One region of the Peribacillus sp. NPDC006672 genome, then DNA from elsewhere that is predicted to be linked to it. Evidence: riboswitches for the same ligand, from Rfam matches in the RefSeq annotation. Region 1 holds a riboswitch; the other holds the start of a gene.
What was found. A riboswitch is a leader RNA that binds a small molecule or an ion and turns the genes downstream of it on or off. The one in region 1 is predicted to bind lysine.
Positions count from the first base shown of each region.

Region 2: linked by a shared signal. The riboswitch ahead of ACQKKK_RS01280 (aspartate kinase) and the one ahead of ACQKKK_RS07445 (amino acid permease) in region 1 are both predicted to bind lysine.

Region 1 is NZ_JBNNOR010000003.1:325,582-329,009, forward strand. It holds gene ACQKKK_RS07440 (glycoside hydrolase family 13 protein) at 1-451, shown strand, start outside; gene ACQKKK_RS07445 (amino acid permease) at 500-1,951, opposite strand; lysine riboswitch at 2,048-2,232, opposite strand; gene ACQKKK_RS07450 (LacI family DNA-binding transcriptional regulator) at 2,486-3,428, opposite strand, start outside.
Region 2 is NZ_JBNNOR010000001.1:252,473-255,900, reverse strand. It holds gene ACQKKK_RS01285 (YslB family protein) at 363-848, shown strand; gene ACQKKK_RS01280 (aspartate kinase) at 914-2,146, opposite strand; lysine riboswitch at 2,236-2,412, opposite strand; gene uvrC (excinuclease ABC subunit UvrC) at 2,474-3,428, opposite strand, start outside.

The DNA.
Region 1 (3,428 bases):
CATTCACGCCCGAAGCAGGGATAATGCGAGGACACCGGTTCAGTGGAATGACTCCCGGAACGCAGGATTTACGAAAGGGAGTCCTTGGATTAAGGTCAATCCCAATTTTCCCGAGATTAATGCAGAAAAAGCCTACAATGATCCAAATTCCATTTTTCATTTTTATAAAAAGCTTATCCAATTACGCAAAAAACATGAAATTGTCGTTTATGGCCGTTTTGAACTGCTCTGTCCAGATGATGAACGAATATTTGCCTATACGAGAACGTTCGAAGAAGAAAAGCTGTTAGTGTTATGCAACTTTAAAGAGGAGCATGCCGCTTATTCTTTGCCAGAAGAGCTAAATTCATATTCTGCTACAAGGCTGATCGGTAATTATGAACAGGGGGAAAAAGGAATCTCGAGAATGCCTCTGCGTCCATATGAATGCCGTGTTTATCATTTGAAATGAAAAAGGACCTGGTTTTCTCCGTTAGAGAAGACCAGGTCCTTTTTAGTATTATTTTGATTTAAGGTCACATTCCTCAAGAGGAATGACTTTTGTTTTATGCTTAATTTTATAGCCGAACCATAGGACGAAAAATAGAATTAAGCCAATGTAGGAAACGAACATTGAATTCCAGTCGATCCCATTACTGCTGAAAGCTTGATAGCCTTGTCCAATGATAATGATAATACATAGGACAAGCGCGAATATTGGCCCGAATGGGAAGCCTTTGGCCCGGTACGGTAAAGCATTCATATCAAGGCCTTGAGCTGCGTAGGCTTTGCGGAATCGATAATGGGCGATCGCAATCCCGACCCAGGTGACGAATCCTGCCATGCCTGAAGCATTCAATAACCAGATATAAACGACACCATCTCCGAAAAATGAAGCTAAGAATGCAACGCAGCCAACTAAAGAAGTCACGATAAGTGCATTCACAGGTACTCCTCTTTTATCTAACTTGCCAAGGAATTTAGGTGCTTTCCCATCACGTGCCAAGTCCCATAGCATACGGGTTGAAGCGTACATGCCTGAGTTGCCGGCGGAGAGTACGGATGATAAAATGATCGCGTTCATGATGGATGCAGCAAATGCAAGGCCAGCCCGTTCAAATACAAGCGTGAATGGACTTACGGCAACATCTTCACTCAATAAACGTGAATCCGTAAACGGAATGATCATTCCAATTACAAAAATTGCAAGGATATAGAATAAGATGATGCGCCAGAAAACGGATCTGATCGCTTTAGGGATATTTTTTTCTGGATCTTCACTTTCACCAGCCGTCACTCCAAGCAATTCTGTTCCTTGGAATGAAAAGCCGGCAGCCATGAATACGCCTAGAATCGTGAAGAACCCTCCATTAAAGGGACCTTCGCCCATTGTGAAATTGGAAAAACCAATTGGGTCTTTCCCACCCATGATCCCGAGAATTATCAGAACACCAGTGATCAAGAAAATGACGACTGTCACGACTTTGATCATGGCAAACCAGAATTCTGCTTCCCCAAAACCTTTAACAGACATGTAATTGATAAGAAACATAATGATTAACGCAATAGCACTCCAGATGAAGGAAGGACTATCAGGAAACCAGAACTTCATAATTAAGACAACGGCTGCTAATTCAGCGGCAATGGTGATTGCCCAGTTATACCAGTAGTTCCATCCAATCGCAAAACCGAAAGACGGATCGACGAATTTGGATGCATATACACGGAACGAACCGGCCACTGGCATGTATGCTGCCATTTCTGCAAGACTCGTCATTAAGTAATAAACCATGATGCCGATGATCGCGTATGCCACCAAGGCACCGCCGGGTCCGGCTGAATGAATGGCACCGCCACTTGCTAAAAATAAACCTGTTCCAATCGTTCCACCTAATGAAATCATCATTAAGTGCCGCGCTTTCAGGCTCCTTTTTAATTCAGTAGGGCTTGATGCTGATTGTGAATTTGACAATTGATGTTACACTCCTTTTTATTGGAAGGGAACGAAATATAAAAAAACAGCAGTCGAAAAAGATCGACGGCTGTTTATAATAAACCCGTTTATCCTTCCGAAGATAGCTCCCCACGCTTTTAGAAAAAACGTGACAGTGATGTTCCTGTTCGGTGACACCGCCAGCGAGAATATACATGGAATATACCCTAACTTCGGCAACTTATCCTTTCAAACGGAGTCTCGAATTTTCCAGAATCTCGTCCGTTTTACTTTTATAAGCTGCAGCCTCTAACTCATCGGTAAATGAGGAAGTATTCAATTTTCTTATATCGTAGCGCCAGCTTGTAATTGACGCCGTACGATCGTACTCATGAAAAAAATTCATGCAAACGCTACTAGTTTGCTAGTAACTGAGTAAACTTTACTATATCAAAATTATAAAATAACTTCTGGGATATCGCAATGATTATTTTATGCGGTTATTTTTTCCTAGTTACCGAAAGATTGGAAGAGGAAACGGTATAAAAGTAAAGCCATTCTGATAACAATCTATTAAACGGTCCTTCTTTTAATAAGGGCGTAGTCCAATTTTACATGTTGGACCGCTTCGGGATTCTCAAATAGATCCACTGCCATTTTTCCAATCCATTCTAGAGGCAAGGAAATGGTCGTGATGTCGAGCATCTCACTCAGGCTATCATTATTGAAGCCCAGAATGGCCACATCTTCAGGTACCCTCACACCCGATTTCTTAGCGGTGAGTATGAACCCTGCAGCCGTGTCATCATTAGTGATGATGATGGCTTCAGGTTTGCTTATCATCGAATGCCAATCCTCAAACAACTTTACACCGTCTTTAATGCGATAACTGCCTTCAAACAGCCATTCTTTATTGTTTATAAGTTGATGTTTACTCATGATATCGTTAAAGGCCTTTGTTCGAAGAGAACTGTTCCTGCTCTTTTTACGGCCGAGGCTGTATCCAATTTTCTTATATCCTTTAGCGATCACGTATTCAAGGGCACAGGAGAATGCTGCATAATGATCAATGCTGATGGATGAGAATTCAGCCTGGGCTGTATCTTCACATAAGATAATCGGTCCATACTTTTGATAATCCAAGAGGATTTTCATTTCCGATATTCTTGAACAAACGATAATGCCATCGAGTTGCTTCATTTGCAGCATATTCAAAGCCTGGATTTCTTTCTCTCTTTCATAATGGGTCTGAAAGATCACTATATGACACCCAATTGCATTTGCCTGTTTAGTAATTCCGTTAACGATTGCCCCGTAATATGGGTGATTGGTGAAGGGGATGATGATGCCGATAAGATTTGTTTTGCCTTTTGAAAGATGAATGGCGTTGATGTTTCTCGAATAATTCAAGCGATCAATGGCTTGTAAAACGCTCTCTCTCTTATCAGGGCTTACATAAGGATGATTATTCAATACACGAGATACTGTTGAGACAGATACACCAGCACATTGAGCA
Region 2 (3,428 bases), on a different contig from region 1:
CTTAATTTGTGAAAAATCATGCAAAGATAAACTGGTGGCTACCTTTTATCTCCGCGTGAAAATAAAGTATAGAGTCAAACAACTACCCCTATACTTCCCTTTACAATTATGTGACATGTCCATTTTACTCCTGACTTCTATGTGCGTCAAGAAAACGGATACAAGAAATCTCTTTTTCAGAATAGATTTTATTGGATTAAATTGCCTATTTTTTATTCATCAAGAAGATATTTTGGAGAAATTACTAATTATCTCGGTATAATTTATCATTTTTTTCCAATTGCTGTTTAAATAAATAAAAAACAGTATAATTTGCAAAAGAAAAACGTTTATAATAGATTTACAGAAAGAGGCGATAAACTATGAAAAAAAATATTGCTGCTGCGATAGAAGAAGAGATTCAAGCTGAAGAAATTCAAACTGAAGAAATTCAAACTGAAGAATTCCAAGTTCCAGCTTTCGGATACGAATTAATCAGAGAAGTTCTATTGAACGATATTCTCGGAAAAGACTCTAATCAAATCCTCTATTGGGCAGGTAAACAGTTAGCACGAAAATTCCCATTGAATGGCGATCAAGAAGTTATTGAATTTTTCCAGAGCGCGGGATGGGGCAACCTGGAAATCATGAAGTTTACGAAAAATCAGATGGAATTATCCCTGTCGGGTGAAATAATCAGCCGCCGTATGGATTTACATCCTGACTGTCACTTCCAACTTGAAGCCGGTTTCCTTGCCGAGCAGTTTACACTGCAAAAAAAATTCCTCAGCGAATCAACGGAAGAAATCAAACGCCGCGCAAAAAAAGTGATATTCACCATTCAATGGGATCCCAGAGATCAAATCTAATGAGCCCTTAAAACAGACTTACCCTTTTTACCGGAAGTCTGTTTTTTATTGGACTCCCTACTCTCTCAAGCTAGCACATTTGCATGCTGTCCAAGTTTAAATGCTTCATGAAGAGATTCGACCGCCTTAACCATTTCCTTTTCATTGACGACAGTCGAGACTTTAATTTCAGATGTACTGACCATTTTCACTTGGATGCCTGTATTGGCCATCACTTCAAACATCTCGGCAGCCACTCCTGGGTTGGAAACCATACCAGATCCGACGATGGACACTTTGGCCAATCCACCCTCCGTTTCGACTCGGTCGAATGACAATTGTTCCTTATTGTTTTCCAGTACGATCAAGGCCGTTTCCATGTCTTCACTTTTTGTGGAAAATGATAGATTGGTCGTATCCTCGGCTGTCATGCTTTGAATGATGATGTCCACATTAATCCGGTTTTTCGCAAGTGTCGTGAAAATTGTGGATAATGCACCAAGTGATTGGGGCAAGCCATATATTGTGACCCTTGTAATACTGTCTTCAAAAGCAATGCCGCGTACAATTAAGTTTTCTTCCATAGTTGCTTCCTCCTCAATGATCGTTCCTGATTCTCTCTCCATGCTCGAACGGACTTCAAGCGGAATTTGATAATTTTTTGCATATTCTACAGCCCTTGGATGAAGGACGCCGGCCCCTAGGTTGGCAAGTTCCAGCATCTCATCATAAGAAATGGATTGGAGTTTACGTGCGCCTTTTATGTAGCGTGGATCCGTAGTGAAAACACCCGTTACATCCGTATAAATATCGCACCTATCCGCCTTCAGCGCTGAAGCGATGGCAACTGCCGTCGTATCGGAACCGCCTCGCCCTAAGGTCGTGATTTCCCCATTTACATCGTTCCCCTGGAAACCGGCAACGACCACAATTTTCTTCTCCTGGAGCTGAGCTTGAATCCTCGTGGCATCGATGTTTAAAATCCGGGCATTCCCATGAACGGATTCCGTTTGCATGCCAGCCTGCCAGCCAGTGTACGAAATGGCTTCATGTCCCTCTTCAATCAATGCCATCGTTAACAGGGATATCGTGACCTGTTCCCCCGTGGTCAATAGCATATCCATTTCCCTCTTGCTCGGTGTTCCGGAAATATCCTGGGCCATGGAAACCAATTGATCCGTGGTTTTCCCCATAGCTGAAACAACGACGACTACCTCATTTCCATTGTTCACTTCCTCAATAACCCGATTGGCAACATTTTTTATTTTTTCTACGCTTCCGACCGATGTCCCGCCGAATTTTTGAACGATTAATACCATCCTAATGCACCCTCTCTACCCTTTTAGGCAATAAAAAAAGCAATGAGAAATATCTCATTGCTGTGATCACATATCCAATACTGTAAACACAGTGAGATAGCTCTCCAGGGCATAAACCCTGACAATCCGCCATTTATTAAATGTCAGACCAGAAAAACAAGGTATGAGTCTTGTCTTCCTTCGGCGTCATCCCCTTTCAAAACCTTTCATGGAAGCTCATACTTCTCCAGGTTTTTACTCTTGAATTCCGCACCTCTATCAGCACTTTTAAGTTGTCTAGTTAAAAATTCCTTCTAATCATAGCATAGAGAATTGCAGGCAGCAAGATTATTCTTGCAATTTTCTAACGATTCCCTCAGCTACCCCTTTTGGCATGCCAGCTTCCATGATTTCCTCGGCCGATGCCTCTTTGATTTTCTTCAATGACCCAAAATGCCTTAATAATTGCTTTCTCCGCTTTTCCCCGACTCCCGGAATATCATCAAGCTGGGAGTGAACCGCGTTTTTCCCGCGCAGCTGGCGATGAAACGTAATCGCGAACCGATGCACTTCATCCTGAATTCTTTGCAATAAATAAAATTCCTGACTACGTGAATCAAGCGGAACAAGTTCAAGCGGATTTCCAATCATTAATTGCGAAGTCCTATGCTTTTCATCTTTAATCAGACCGGAAAGTGGAATATCAAGACCCAATTCATTTTCCAAAATATCCCGAACTGCTTCCACATGGCCCTTTCCGCCATCAATGATAATTAAGTCCGGGAGCGGCAGCCCTTCTTTTAATACTCGTGAATACCTTCTTCTGACAACTTCACGCATCGATTCATAATCATCAGGTCCCTGGACCGTTTTGATTTTATATTTACGGTACTCCCTTTTTTCCGGTTTCCCATCAATGAACACGACTAAAGCGGAAACAGGGTCACTTCCCTGGATATTCGAGTTATCGAAAGCTTCAATTCGATGCGGGGTGTAGATCCCTAATTGGTTCCCGAGGTTTTCCACCGCATTAATCGTTCTTTCTTCATCCCGTTCTATCAATGAAAATTTTTCTTGAAGGGCGATGGAGGCATTTTCATTCGCCAATTTAAGCATGTCTTTTTTCGATCCCCGTTTCGGGTGAATCGTTTTGACACCTAGCAGACCTTCGGCCATTTCAGCATCCACTGACTCAGGCAGCAGGATTTCCTTTGGTTTAAAGTGGTTGGTAATCTCGTAAAACTGACCGAGGAATGTAAGAAGTTCCTGTTCCGGTTCATCATAGACAGGAAAAAGTGAAACA